Regions from separate parts of the Dickeya fangzhongdai genome, predicted to be linked through region 1. Evidence: predicted binding sites of a transcription regulator. Region 1 holds the regulator's gene; the other holds the start of a gene.

Region 1 (7,571 bases):
CGTTAACGGTGAACGAAGGGGTTTTCTCGTGGTGGAACGGGCAACACGCGTGATAATTCTTGCCCTGCTTTTTCAGTTTGACGCGCGCATCGATCAGGTCAACGATGTCGGTGCGGGCCAGCAGGTCATTAATAAATACGCGGGGAATACGTCCAGCCATAAGCCCCTTATCTATATACGTTTATAAACGACAATAAGCCGCGCATTCCTTTCGGAAAGCACGGCCTTCGTATGCAACTGCTAAGTCTGCGGATTAATCACGCGGTGGAGGATAACCCTCCAGAAAATTAATACAGACGAGTGCGGCGTGCGTTTTCTCGAGCCAGCTTCTTGGCGTGACGTTTCACAGCAGAAGCTTTAGCGCGCTTACGTTCGGTAGTCGGTTTTTCATAGAACTCACGACGACGAACTTCAGCCAAAACACCTGCTTTTTCGCAGGAACGCTTGAAACGACGCAGAGCGACGTCGAACGGCTCGTTTTCACGTACTTTAATTACCGGCATGTGCCTCTCACCTCAGTAAATTCGGTTTGCTGCTGGCCTTGTGCCAGCCTTTTCAAAATGGTGCGGAATTCTACTGCAACTGTGGCGCGTTTGTAAAGTGCATCAGCGATCATAAAACGCGCGGCGCCGGTTCGCTCGTCAGTGGACTGGCTTATGATAGACTATGTCCCGCCTGAATCAAGCAGCCGTGGCGGGCCGCCGTAAATGTAACCGCCGCCGTAAATGTAAACGAGAGTGAAAACAGCAATGCGCGTATTGGGTATTGAAACATCCTGCGATGAAACCGGGGTCGCGATTTATGACACGCAGGCCGGGCTACTGGCGAATCAGCTTTACAGCCAGGTGAAGTTGCATGCCGATTATGGCGGCGTGGTGCCTGAGTTGGCCTCCCGCGATCATGTTCGCAAGACCGTGCCGCTGATTCAGGCGGCGTTGAAAGACGCCGGGCTACAGCACAGTGATATCGATGGCGTCGCTTACACGGCCGGCCCTGGTCTGGTTGGGGCGCTGCTGGTCGGTGCGACGGTAGGGCGCTCGCTGGCGTTTGCCTGGGATGTGCCGGCCATTCCGGTGCATCACATGGAAGGTCACTTGCTGGCGCCGATGCTGGAAGATAATCCGCCGGCGTTTCCGTTTGTCGCGCTGCTGGTGTCCGGCGGTCATACCCAGTTGATCAGCGTTACCGGCATTGGCGAATACCGGTTGCTGGGTGAGTCCATTGACGATGCGGCTGGCGAGGCGTTCGACAAAACCGCCAAGCTGCTGGGGCTGGATTATCCCGGTGGGCCGTTGCTGTCGAAAATGGCGCAAGGCGGGCATTCCGACCGTTTTGTTTTTCCCCGGCCGATGACCGATCGACCCGGTCTGGATTTTAGTTTCTCCGGGCTGAAGACTTTCGCCGCCAATACTATCCGTGAAAACGGCAGCGATCCGCAGACGCAGGCGGATATCGCGCGGGCGTTTGAAGATGCGGTGGTGGATACGTTGGCCATCAAATGCCGGCGTGCGCTTGATGAGACAGGGTTCAGCCGGCTGGTGATGGCCGGCGGCGTGAGCGCCAACCGGACATTGCGCCAGCGGCTGGCGGACATCATGGCGAAACGAGGCGGCGACGTGTTCTATGCCCGCCCTGAATTCTGTACCGACAACGGCGCGATGATTGCTTATGCCGGAGCGGTTCGTCTTGCCCAGGGCGTGACGGATGAGCTTGGCATCACGGTTCGGCCGCGTTGGCCGCTGGCTGAATTGCCTGCGCTGTGATTTTCCGGCTATTCCGCCCCAAACGCATAGCGGGGCGGAGAAGCATTACAGTTCCTGTTCAAACAATACCAGTATTGCTTCATACAGTTGCTTGACGCTGAAGCCCCGGGCTGGGGTGGTGAAAATGGTATCGTCGCCGGCGATGGTGCCGAGAATCCCTTCCGATTTGCCCAGCGAGTCCAGCAGGCGGGCGATCAGCTGGGCTGCGCCAGGGCTGGTGTGAATCACGACCACCGCGTCGTTGTAATCCACGTCCAGCACCAGGTTTTTTAGCGGGCTGGTGGTGGTGGGGACACCCAGTTCGGCAGGCAGACAGTAAACCATTTCCATCTTCGCGTTGCGGGTACGCACCGCGCCAAACTTGGTCAGCATGCGGGATACCTTGGACTGGTTGATGTTCTCGAATCCATCGTCCTGCAGCGCCTGCACAATTTCGCTTTGCGAACTGAATTTCTCTTCTTTTAACAGCGCTTTGAACGCCTTAACCAGATCTTCTTGTTTAGTGGAGTTACGCATTCTGCACCGTGTCCGGGAAAAAGTGGAACATGCGGCCATTATGCATTTGAATGAATTTTTATGCAATATGAGCGCGTATAAAACCGGATTATTGGCCTGAGACAGCGGACTTAGTGGGCGGTGGGGCAATACTTTACCAGGGTGTCAAAAAATGTGCTCTTCATCACATAAAAGTAAAATAAATGTTATCAAAATGATGTTGTTTGGAGGCTGATGGTCGGTGTAATGTAACACACCCGTTAATCAGTCGTGGGCTTATGCCGGGGCATACTACAATTGCCTGTTACTTTAATTACCTTTCAGATATCAGGCAGATTGTTAGTTTATTATTAATCACATAGTGCGTTATCGCTGCGTGCCTATTTATCGCTGCGGACCTATGTAGTGTCCTTCTGAAAACAGGTCTGACGCCTGGCTTCTCTCGCGAGCATAAACGTTTTTAACTAAACGCATCCACGGTAATTTTACTTAACATAATAAGGAGTTTAGGATGAAAGTTGCAGTTCTCGGAGCCGCAGGTGGTATTGGTCAAGCCCTTGCCCTTCTCCTCAAAACCCAGCTTCCTTCAGGTTCAGAGCTCTCTCTTTATGATATCGCCCCCGTTACGCCGGGTGTAGCTGTCGATCTGAGCCACATTCCCACCGATGTGAAAATCAAAGGTTTCAGCGGTGAAGATGCTACTCCTGCTCTGGAAGGCGCAGATGTTGTGCTGATGTCTGCCGGGGTGGCCCGTAAGCCGGGGATGGATCGTTCCGACCTGTTTAATGTGAACGCAGGGATTGTGCGTAACCTGGTTTCGCAGATTGCCCGTACCTGCCCTAAAGCCTGTATCGGCGTTATCACCAACCCGGTCAATACCACGGTGGCGATTGCCGCCGAAGTGCTGAAGCAGGCCGGCGTGTATGACAAAGACAAACTGTTTGGCGTCACGACGCTGGACATTATCCGTTCCAGCACTTTCGTTGCCGAACTGAAAGGCAAACAGCCGCAGGCCATCGACGTGCCGGTTATCGGCGGCCACTCCGGCGTCACCATCCTGCCGTTGTTGTCCCAGATTCCGGGCGTGAGCTTCACCGAGCAGGAAGTGGCCGATCTGACCAAACGTATTCAGAATGCGGGCACCGAAGTTGTGGAAGCGAAAGCCGGCGGCGGGTCAGCAACCCTTTCTATGGGCCAGGCAGCCGCACGCTTTGGTCTGTCTCTGGTTCGCGCTCTGCAGGGTGAAAGCGGCGTGGTTGAGTGCGCTTATGTGGAAGGCGATGGCAAACACGCTCGTTTCTTTGCTCAACCGCTGTTGCTGGGCAAAAACGGCATTGCCGAGCGTAAAGACATCGGTGCGCTGAGCGCGTTTGAACAACAGGCTCTGGTTAGCATGCTGGATACCCTGAAGCAGGATATCGCGCTGGGCGAAGAGTTCGTTAACAAGAAATAATCACCTTTGTGTGAACATACTGTTGATAAGGCCGGAGTCTATTCTCCGGCCTTTCTTTTTTCCGGAAGCATTATTCGGATTGCGGATCAGACTGCGGACGGATCAGTTTTTTGCGGTCGAGTAGTTCTTGTGTTTCAGGATCGTAATAGCGACTGGGCCATATTTCCGATGGGTGAATACCCAGCGCGTCGGCTATTAACCATTCGCCCTTCGGCCATGGGCGGGATAAAGCATTGGCCAGCGTGGAAGAACTCAACCCGGCGGCTCGTGATACGGCCGCGAGCGTTGTCCCTTTCTTTCTCAGTGCCGCAATAATATCGGCGGGATGCCAGTCATTTTTCCTTGAATTCATAATCCTTCCCTTATTGCTATTAAGACGACAGCGTATTAATGGTATAACTAACGGCTCATGGTGAATGGTTTCGCTAACCAAAAGCCATTATTTGGAAATAATATAGCACCAATTTCCTTAATATTTCCAAATTAATTTCCAAATGGATCTGAATAGGTAACGAGTATCTCTATCGGGATGAAAAGGACATGAAAAAAGAGTGGTTTGCGACCAGCGAATTGGTTGGTATTGGCGGACTCCCTAAATCACGGCAAGGATTGAATAAGCGAGCCCGAGAAGATGGTTGGGAAAAGCGTCGCCGTAAAGGTGTACAAGGACGAGGGGTAGAATATTCTATCCATAGCTTGCCTCAGTCTGTTCAGCAAACACTGCTGATGCAGGAAACGTCAGGTGAATATTCGGCAAAGCCGTCAGACATGCTGTCAGTCTGGATCCAGATTTACCATCAGTTATCTGTCCCGGAACGGGAAAAACTGATTGCGTATATCATGCGCGAAGGCGTGTCTGCCACGCTGAAACAGCTGGGTCTTGCCAATCCGGCAAGCGTGACTTTGATAAAAGATTTTTCTGATTAAGTGACTCAGCCATTCCCGATTTTCTGTATTGCGGAATGGCTTTCTCCCCTCTTTATCCTCACCTGATTTCTCTCTGTGGAACTTTCCTGATCGCGATTAATGCTACCTTTAACACTATTGCATTAGTGGTTTGAATAAAATTAGTCTATTATATGGAAACGTAATTGCTGTTTTAGTCATCTAATTGCGTATTCGTATCAGGAACGAGATGAAAGGGAGAATGATGATGGAAAAGGCATGGTTTACCACCAATGAATTGTTAGGCGTGGCAGGGTTGCCGAAGTCTCGCCAGGGGCTCAATAAAAGAGCCAAGGAACATGGCTGGGAGAAACGGCGTCGCAAAGGCGTTCAGGGTAAGGGCGTCGAATACGCTGTCTGGAGCTTGCCGGAGGAGGTGAAAACCAGCCTCATGCAGGAAACCCCGCCCGACTACGTCGGGAAATCGGCGACTGTTCAGGAACACACCTGGATACAGATTTACCACCAGCTTTCCGTGGAAGAACGTACCCGGCTGATTGGACATATTCTGCGCGAAGGGGCGATGGGAATGCTGGCCCGCCTGGAAAACGGGCCACAGGAGTACAAAATTAAGGAAGAATGACTCAGAAGTCGCGTTGTACCGCGAGATGAGCCAGGCCTTCAAGCGCCGTGCGAAAATCACTGGCAGGCAGGCATTGAATAGCGGTAATAGCTTTGTCGGCTTCTTCTTCGGCTCTCTGTCGGGTGTAAGCCAGAGAGCCGCAGGATTGCATGGCCGCCAGCACGGGCTCCAGCAAATGGCGCCCATTACCTTCTTCGATCGCCTGGCGGATCATGGCGCGCTGCTCTTCGTTGCCGTGATGCATGGCATGCAGCAACGGCAACGTGGGCTTGCCTTCGTTCAGATCATCGCCGGTATTTTTCCCCAGCGTTTTGCCGTCGGCGCTGTAATCGAGCAAATCGTCAATCAGTTGGAAGGCGGTGCCGAGGTAACGGCCGTAGTCCTGTAAGGCCTGTTCCTGCTCGCTGCTGGCGCCCGACAAAATGGCGGATGACTGCGCCGCCGCCTCGAACAACCGGGCCGTTTTGCTGTAAATCACCCGCATGTAACTGTCTTCGGTAATGTCCGGATCGTTGCAGTTCATGAGCTGGAGTACTTCGCCTTCTGCGATGACGTTGACGGCGTCGGACATCACCGACATGACGCGCAACGAAGCCAGGCTGGTCATCATCTGAAAAGCGCGGGTATAAATGAAGTCGCCTACCAGCACACTGGCGGCATTGCCGAACGCGGCATTTGCCGTAGCTTTTCCCCGACGCATATCGGATTCGTCGACCACATCGTCGTGAAGGAGAGTGGCGGTATGGATGAATTCAATCAGCGCGGCAACGGTAATGTGTTTGTCATCCTGGTAGTTCAGCGCCCTGGCGGTTAATACCGCAATCATAGGCCGGATACGCTTGCCGCCGCCGCTGATGATGTAATTTCCTAACTGATTGATCAGGACAACGTCGGAGTTGAGCTGATCCAGTATGGTCTGGTTGACGGCGGCCATATCCTGTGCGCTTAACGCTGTGATTTGCTCTAAGTTCATTGTTTCTGCCAGCTGATTGCTTCTGTTTCTGCCGTGAAAATGCTGATGGTGTCGGCACTGAAAAGGGGAACGTTAGGCCTGATTGTACTTGAAAAACGGCGCAGATAAACGGCAGTTCATGGGTTGTATCCTTTTTCTTCACATTGATTGATTCTGCGCTTGTCATCAGTGGGTTTTTTGCGTAGAATTCGCGCCCTATTGTGAATATTTATAGCGCGCTTCACATCATTCAAAGAAGCACGCGGAAAGCGGAGTTTTATATGTACGCGGTTTTCCAAAGTGGTGGTAAACAACACCGAGTAAGCGAAGGCCAGACCGTTCGCTTGGAAAAGCTGGACATCGCAACCGGTGAAGCTGTTGAGTTTGACCAGGTTCTGATGGTTGCCAATGGTGAAGATGTCAAAATCGGCGTTCCTTTCGTCGACGGCGGCAAAATCAAGGCTGAAGTCGTTGCTCACGGCCGTGGCGAGAAAGTTAAAATCGTTAAGTTTCGTCGCCGTAAACACTACCGTAAGCAGGCTGGCCACCGTCAGTGGTTCACTGACGTGAAAATCACCGGCATCAGCGCTTAAGTTTTAGGAGAGCGGATTAATGGCACACAAAAAAGCTGGCGGTTCTACTCGTAACGGCCGCGACTCAGAAAGCAAACGTCTTGGCGTAAAACGCTTCGGCGGTGAATCAGTTCTGGCTGGCAGCATCATCGTTCGTCAGCGTGGCACCAAGTTCCACGCAGGCAGCAACGTAGGCTGCGGTAAAGACCACACCCTGTTTGCTCTGTCTGACGGTAAAGTCAAATTCGAAGTTAAAGGCCCGAACAGCCGTAAATATATCAGCATCGTCGCTGAGTAATTTTTCGGTATCAGGTTGAATAATAAAGCCCTGCAACTTGTTGCAGGGCTTTTTACATTTGCGCGGCACAATACAGATACGCGGCATAATACAGAAATCGATAAAAAGAACAGGTGATGTGATGAAACAGAATGCTGTCATCGGGTTTTGTCTGGCGCTGACTACCGCCATATGCTGGGGAGCGCTGCCAATCGCGATGAAACAGGTTCTGGTAGCGATGGAGCCTTATACCATCGTCTGGTACCGCTTTTTGATCGCATCCGTCGGGCTGTGGATTTTCCTGTACAGCAAAGGCAAATTGCCGACGCCGCGGGTATTTGATCATCAGCGTTGGTGGATTCTGCTGTTGATAGCCACCGGCGGGTTGCTGGGCAATTTCGTGCTGTTCAGCTCATCTTTGCAATATCTGAGCCCTACGGCGTCGCAGGTGATCGGGCAGTTGTCGACGGTGGGGTTGATGGTTGCCAGCGTTGTGATCCTCAAGGAAAAGATGCGCGTGAATCAAATCAT
Region 2 (7,571 bases), 400 kb from region 1:
GGATTCTGAATCAGACCTATACCGATACCGCCCAACTGGCGGCACAGTTGCAAGATGCCCAAGCGCTGGTGCTGATTCGTGAACGTACCCGTATTACCGATGAATTGCTGGCTCAACTGCCGAACCTGAAGTTAATCAGCCAGACCGGCAAGGTGAGCCAGCACCTCAGCGTTGACGCCTGTACCCGGCATGGCGTCGCGGTGGCCGAAGGCACCGGCTCGCCGGTGGCGCCCGCCGAATTGTGCTGGAGTTTGATCATGGCGGCTTCGCGCCATCTGCCCTGTTACCGCGACCAGTTAGCTCAGGGTCACTGGCAACAGAACGGCAGGTTGGGATTGGGAAGAACGCTGCATGGCCTGACGCTCGGCATCTGGGGATACGGCAAAATCGGACAGCGTATCGCCCGATACGGCGCGGCATTCGGCATGACGGTGTTGGTGTGGGGCAGCGAGACGTCACGTGAACTGGCGCGCCAGCACGGTTTTACCGCCGCCGACAGCAAGGCTGCGTTTTTTGCCGACGCCGACGTGCTGTCGCTGCATCTGCGTTTGAACGACGCCACCCGTCATAGCGTAACGCAGCCGGACCTGGCATTGATGAAACCGGATTCGTTGTTCGTCAACAGCAGCCGCGCCGAACTGGTGGAGCCGGGCGCGCTATGGCGCGAGCTGTCCGCCCATCCCGGCAAACAGGCCGCGCTGGATGTCTTCGACCACGAACCCGCAACGCCGGCAAACGAACCGCTGCTGACGCTGCCTAATGTGCTGGCCACGCCGCATATCGGCTATGTCGAGCGCAACAGCTACGAGCTTTATTTTAAAACCGCGTTTGAGAACGTGGCGGCATTTGCCGCTGGGCGCCCGGCCAATCTGGTCAACGACCCGGCGCTTTTTACCCCCAGCCGAAACGCCGCAACAGGAGCCGATTGATGCAACCTCCCGCGATCACGCTGCGTAAAGCCCGCCGAAACGATGCGCAAACGGCGTTTGACCTGCGTAACCGCGCCATCCTGCACGGCTGTCGCCATGACTATGCGCCAGAGCAACTGCAGCGCTGGGCCAGCGGCACCCTCAGCGAGGCTTTCGAGAACACCGTCACCCACCATTTTCACCTGGCGGAGAGAGCCGGCCGGATCGTAGCAACGGGTATGATCAACCTCCACACCGGCATGATCGACGCGGTGTTTGTCGACCCGGAGGCGATGGGGCAAGGGGTGGGCAAACGGATGATGCAACATCTCGAAACGCAGGCTCGCGCGGCAGGTCTGGCGGAAATTCGGCTCGACGCCAGCCTGAACGCCGCGCCGTTTTACCGCTCGCTGGGCTTTTCAGGCGATGAAGTCAGCCTCTACCACTCGCCGCGGGGCTTCTCGCTGGCCTGTATCCCGATGGTCAAAGTTATCGACTGACAATATCTCGACAAGCGATAGGCTGTTATTCCGGTTCCCAGCACGAGAAAAAAATGAGCGATATCATTATCAGACGTACCGAAGCACGCGATGCCGCCGCCATGCCGGAACCTTTGGCATGGGCGTCAAGGATACGCATCAGCATCGGGGAGTTGGCAGCGCCCTGTTGTCAGCCTTGACCGACCTGACGGACAACTGGCTTAACATCCACCGTATTGAGCTAACCGTTTACACCGATAACGACGCCGCGCTGGCGCTATACAGAAAATTCGGCTTTGTCGTCGAAGGCGAGTCCAAAGATTACGCCTTCCGTCATGGCCGTTTCACGGATGTCTTTCACATGGCGAGAATACGCCCGGCAAATACAACCAACCGGTAGGCCTGCGGAAGAGGAATGTCCCGCCGCGATACAGCAATAGTACGGCGGGACGAAAATCATTAGTTGGAACTACTGACCAGTCCACCAGCCCCGGTGCTGTTGCCTGCGCTGAGCAACGGCATGGCAGAAGAAGACTGCGCGTTTCTTAATACCCACACCCGACCGTAATGATTGTAGAACCCGGCGGCGTGTCCGGCATCCGCCCCAATACCCTGATAAATATCGAAATGCTGCCCTTTTATCGCACCGCCGACATCCAGCGCGACCATTAAACGCATCTCATATTTGCCGGTAAATTTGCCCTGATTATCCAGCAGCGGCACTTCCGCCAGCAACGTGGTGCCGGCCGGGATCAGCGAGCGGTCAGACGCCACAGACGCTTTAGCTACCAACGGCACCGCGCTGGCGCCCTTCACCGGCATCGACGCCATTGGTTTAAAGAACACGAAAGAGGGGTTCTGCACCAGTAATTCCCGGACTTCCGCTTCGGTGTGCCGGTCGGCCCACTGTCGGATGGCCTGCATCGACATCTCTTCTCTGGGCACCTCGCCGCGATCAATCAACACTTTGCCGATACTGCGGTAAGCATGACCGTTTTTGCCGGCATAACCGAAAAAGGTCAACGGGCTGCCATCGCCGAAATCCACATAACCGCTGCCCTGCACTTCCATCATGAAGTTGTCCATCAGCGAATTAGTCCAGGCGATAGCCAGTTCGTTGCTCAGCGCGCCGGAATAAATGGCGGAGCGATCCGGCAGACGGCCGTTCTTGCGTACGCGAGGCATGGCGTACAGTGGGAAACGGAACTCGCCCTGACGGTAGTGGCGCGCCTGCACCACCGGGGTGTAGTAGCCGGTAAACTGCACGTTGCCAAAGCTGTCGACGCCTTCCATCTGCCAGGCGCCGAGGCCGAACTGCGTCAGTTGGCGGGTATCGCCGCCAGCCTGAATCCAGTTCTGGATGGCCTGAAAAATATCGCTGTTGCGGGAGTAGAGTCCGGGAGAGGATGCCTGAATCTGGCTGATCTGTTGGGAAAAATCGACCGTGTTTACCGGCTTGCCGTTAGCGTTCGGCGCGTTGACCCATTCCAGCGGCTGATCGAGACGGCCATCTTTATATTGCTGACCACGATCGCTGGGTCGGGTCTGACAACCGGCCAGTATGGCGATGACGACCCCGGTCAACACGTACTTCCCCCACCATCCTTTCATTTCCGTGCTCTCTTCTTGCTTGAGTGTGAAACCACGCAGAACGATAACAAACAGGCGGTGAGAATAAAACGCATCGCATCAAAACGACACTCGGCAGTCTAAAAAAGCAACGTAATGCCGACATTTCCATCACCCGTCGGCAAAAGCGTAAACTATTTGCAAAAAGAGGTTGCATCGAAGCGAACGCGGAGTATAGTGCGCATCCACGGACGCGGGGTGGAGCAGCCTGGTAGCTCGTCGGGCTCATAACCCGAAGGTCGTCGGTTCAAATCCGGCCCCCGCAACCAATTAATGTACCAGCATCATATCAGAAGAAAGAAGACGGACGCGGGGTGGAGCAGCCTGGTAGCTCGTCGGGCTCATAACCCGAAGGTCGTCGGTTCAAATCCGGCCCCCGCAACCAATAAATAGACACCCGAACGGGTGTTTTTTTATGCCTGCAATTCAGGCATTTCTTTCCGGCACAGTACGCCTTTCGGCGCTTATCGCACCTGAGCCGCAAAATAGGCTTTGATCCCTTCCAGAATCGATTGCGCCACCTGCTGCTGAAAACGACTGGTGCGCAGCTTGCGCTCCTCTTCCAGATTGCTGATAAACGCCGTTTCCACCAGTACCGACGGAATATCCGGCGCCTTCAGCACCGCAAACCCGGCCTGATCGACGCTGTTTTTGTGCAGGTGATTGACCTTTCCCAGCCGATGCAGAATTTCTTTGCCGAATTTCAGGCTGTCGTTGATGGTCACGGTTTGCACCATGTCAAACATGGTGCTGTCCAGATAGCGGTCGCCGCTCAGGCTGACGCCGCCAATCAAATCCGATTCGTTCTGGGTTTGCGCCAGATAACGCGCCGCTGAACTGGTCGCGCCTTTTTTTGACAACGCAAACACTGAGGAACCGCGGGCGGCCCGGCTGGTGAAAGCATCGGCATGGATGGAGACAAACAGGTCGGCGCGCTGTTTGCGCGCTTTAGCCACCCGCACTTTGAGCGGAATGAACACATCCTCATTGCGGGTCATGTAGACCTTCATGTTGTGCTCACGCTCGATCAGCGCTTTCAGGCGTCGGGCAATTTGCAGCACCACGTCTTTTTCGCGGGTCCGGTTTTTGCCGATGGCGCCAGGGTCTTCTCCGCCGTGCCCCGGATCAAGCATGATAACCAGCGGCCTTTCGCGCCCCGCCTTGCCGTCTTTGGGCTTTTCCGGCGGCAGCGTCCGTTCCAGATCGCCTTTATTGTAATCTTCCAGCAACGCCAGCAACGGGTCATCAGCGTCGTCGTAACGACCGGCGGCGGGATACAAATCCATCACCAGACGGTTCCGGAAGCCGGCGACCGGCGCCAACGTAAACAGTTTAGGATTGACCTTCTGCCTTAATTCCAGCACCAGACGCACGGTATTCTTGTCGAACTGCCCGGCGCGCGCCGTTTTGATGAAAGGATCCGGCCGTTCGAATTGCCGACCGGCATTTTTCAGCACGCTATTCAACGAGGCATTTTCAATATCCACCACCAGACGATCGGGATTTTCCAGCATAAACTGGCGATACTTAAGCGGCTGGCTGGACTCCAGCGTCACACGGCTATAGGCGGAAGAAGGCCACACCCGCACGGCAATCACCTGCGAGGCGGCGGCCAGCCCGATGCCGCTGATACTCAGTAACCAGGTGGCGGCGGCGCCCTGTAATAAATGACGACGGGTCAGATGGTGCTTCGGATCAGACATGCAACTCCGGTAATGGCTAAAGAAATCAGGCAGATTGATAAAAACGTCAAAAACTTTAACCAATACGCATCAGACTGTCATGCAAAAATCATTTTTATGTTTTTTACTGTGATAAGCAGACTTCGCTGAACTATCGGGCCAGACCGAAAAGTTATCGCTTGCCTTTTAGTTTACGAAGAATAAAAATACGAAAATATCGAATAAAAATTCAAAGAGGGCTCGCAGTGAAGGAACGTAGTACAGAACTGGTTCAAGGCTTCCGCCACTCAGTTCCTTACATCAACGCACATCGTGGTAAAACATTTGTCATCATGCTCGGCGGCGAAGCTATCGAACATGAAAATTTTGCCAAAATCGTCAATGATATCGGGCTGTTGCACAGTCTGGGCATCAAGCTGGTGGTGGTTTACGGCGCACGCCCCCAGATCGATGCGAACCTGATGGCCCATCACTACGAGCCTCGCTACCACAAACATACCCGCGTAACGGACAGCACCACGCTGGAACTGGTGAAACAGGCAGCAGGCATGCTGCAACTGGACATCACCGCCCGGCTGTCGATGAGCCTGTTGAACACGCCGCTACAGGGCGCGCACATTAACGTGGTCAGCGGCAACTTTATCATCGCCCAGCCGTTGGGCGTGGATGATGGCGTCGACTACTGCCACAGCGGGCGCATTCGCCGCATTGACGAAGAAGCGCTGCATCGTCAGTTGGACAGCGGCGCCATCGTGCTGTTGGGCCCGGTGGCGGTTTCCGTCACCGGCGAAAGTTTCAATCTGACGTCGGAAGAAGTCGCCACCCAGCTGGCTATCAAACTCAGGGCCGAAAAGATGATCGGTTTCTGCGCCTCCCAGGGCGTGACCAATATCGAAGGCAGCATTGTGTCCGAACTGTTGCCAGACGAAGCCCAGCAGCGTATTCAGTCACTGGAGGAAGCCGGTGACTATAACTCCGAGATTGTGCGTTTCCTGCGCGGTGCGGTGAAAGCCTGCCGCAGCGGAGTACGCCGCAGCCACCTGATCAGCTATCAGGAAGATGGTGCGCTGTTGCAGGAACTGTTCTCCCGTGACGGCATCGGCACCCAGATCGTGATGGAAAGCGCCGAGCAAATCCGCCGGGCGACCATCAATGACATCGGCGGTATTCTGGAGCTGATTCGCCCGCTGGAGCAGCAAGGCATTCTGGTGCGCCGTTCGCGCGAACAACTGGAAATGGAGATCGACAAATTCACCGTGGTGGTCCGCGATAATCTGACTATCGCCTGCGCCGCGCTCTATCCGTTTCCGGAGGAGAGCATCGGTGAAATGGCCTGCGTGGCGGTGCACCCGGAATACCGCAACTCGTCGCGTGGCGATCAGTTACTGCACCATATCGCCGTACAGGCTCGCCAGCAGGGGCTCAAACGCCTGTTTGTGCTGACCACCCACAGCATCCACTGGTTCCAGGAACGCGGTTTCCAGCCGGCGGAAGTCGCCGTATTACCGAAACGCAAGCAGGAGCTTTACAACTACCAGCGTCGCTCCAAGATTCTGGTCATCGACCTGTAAGGCAAATAACGCGTGGTTCATCGCCACGCGTTACCCGCTCGGTTTCCCTGCTTTTCCTTGTGCCAGCCATTTCTCCTGGCGCAGGCATTCATACTTTCAGCAGCACCTACTGTCCGGCGCCTTACTGGGTTTCCGTCTGTTTTTGTTCCACCGGTTTCAACGTCAGCGTTCGTTGCAGTGCGGAAGTCGATGCATAGGATTGCCATTCCGACGGCCGGGCATAGTCAGCCTGCCCACTCGCACTGCCGGAAATCTGGGATAGAATCGCCAGCCCCTGTGGATGCAGCGCCTGCCGGAAAAAGTCGGTTAACTGCGCCGACGAAATAGACGCCAGTTGTCCAATCAACTGCTGGCGGGTATCGAAGGCAAAATTCTCCCGTTCCAGATCGCCGCGCAGGCGGGCCGCCTCTTCATCCAGCGTCTGAGGCGGCTGACTGAGCGCATTGATCAACCCCTGCTTATTCTGGGCAAACGTCTCTGCGTTCATGGCGCTCAGGCGCTGCTCCGCCTTGCCAAAAAAGTCCTGATAACGTTGATAGAGGTAGGCAGGCTGCTGGCTGTTGCTTTGCAGCAGGAAACCAATCCCCCACTGGCGATCGACAGAGATCGGGGTGGCGAACACGGCATAGCCCAGCTGTTCGTCAGTACGCAACTGATTAAAGAACCAGGGATGAATGATCTGACCCAGCAGCTTACTGTAAGCCGCGCTCTGTACTTCGTCATACCCTGTCGGAATATATACCGCCGCCAGCGCCGAATCGGTGCTGGTCGCGCTGCGTTGCAGCGTGGCTCGCTGTGGCTGGCTGATGCTGACGGATTGTCCGCGCCACCATTCGGTGCCGCCGCAGCCAAGACGTTCACGCAGGCTGTGCGACAAGCTAACCACCTTGTCCTGTTCCAGATTGCCGACCACCAGCATTTCCGGCGCAGCCTGATGCAGTAAGGCCTTGCGGTATTCCATCAGCTCCTGCAGCGTAATATCCTTCATCAAGTTGCGCCGCTCGCTTCGTTCGCTATAAGGCACGCTCGACAACCCCTTAATCGGGAACATCGCCTGCTCGTACGCTTTGGCCTTCTCGGCTGCATCCAACTGCTCGGCGTACCAGGATTTTGCCTGTTCCAGCTGTTCTTCCGTCGAGCTGAAGCTGGCGTATTGTTCCACCAGCGTCAGCAATAGCTCCGGCAGATGTTGGGTGTAGCCGCTGGCCGTCATCATCAGCCCGTCATTGCTGCCGGTGGAGAAACTGATGCCGCCCACCGATGCCTGGTAGCTGAGCGCATCCAGCGCCACGCCGGCCAGAT

What was found. Region 1 encodes ArgR, which controls arginine synthesis, uptake and breakdown. Its sites were predicted from a motif close to ANTGAATAAAAATACANT; they were not measured.
Region 2: a site for ArgR is predicted at 4,915-4,932, ahead of argA (amino-acid N-acetyltransferase). Genes of this name have one in related genera too.

What each region holds. Positions count from the first base shown of each region.
Region 1 covers NZ_CP025003.1:732,866-740,436, forward strand. Annotated here, with positions in the region: gene dnaG (DNA primase) at 1-160, opposite strand, end outside; gene rpsU (30S ribosomal protein S21) at 288-503, opposite strand; gene tsaD (tRNA (adenosine(37)-N6)-threonylcarbamoyltransferase complex transferase subunit TsaD) at 750-1,763, shown strand; gene argR (transcriptional regulator ArgR) at 1,809-2,279, opposite strand; gene mdh (malate dehydrogenase) at 2,770-3,711, shown strand; gene CVE23_RS03505 (helix-turn-helix domain-containing protein) at 3,782-4,063, opposite strand; gene CVE23_RS03510 (DNA-binding protein) at 4,252-4,638, shown strand; gene CVE23_RS03515 (DNA-binding protein) at 4,865-5,239, shown strand; gene ispB (octaprenyl diphosphate synthase) at 5,241-6,212, opposite strand; gene rplU (50S ribosomal protein L21) at 6,473-6,784, shown strand; gene rpmA (50S ribosomal protein L27) at 6,804-7,061, shown strand; gene CVE23_RS03535 (DMT family transporter) at 7,183-7,571, shown strand, end outside.
Region 2 covers NZ_CP025003.1:1,135,940-1,143,510, reverse strand. Annotated here, with positions in the region: gene CVE23_RS05280 (D-2-hydroxyacid dehydrogenase family protein) at 1-929, shown strand, start outside; gene CVE23_RS05275 (GNAT family N-acetyltransferase) at 929-1,408, shown strand; gene CVE23_RS05270 (GNAT family N-acetyltransferase) at 1,335-1,787, shown strand; gene mltA (murein transglycosylase A) at 1,847-2,998, opposite strand; tRNA gene CVE23_RS05260 (tRNA-Met) at 3,209-3,285, shown strand; tRNA gene CVE23_RS05255 (tRNA-Met) at 3,325-3,401, shown strand; gene amiC (N-acetylmuramoyl-L-alanine amidase AmiC) at 3,481-4,719, opposite strand; gene argA (amino-acid N-acetyltransferase) at 4,944-6,269, shown strand; gene ptrA (pitrilysin) at 6,391-7,571, opposite strand, start outside.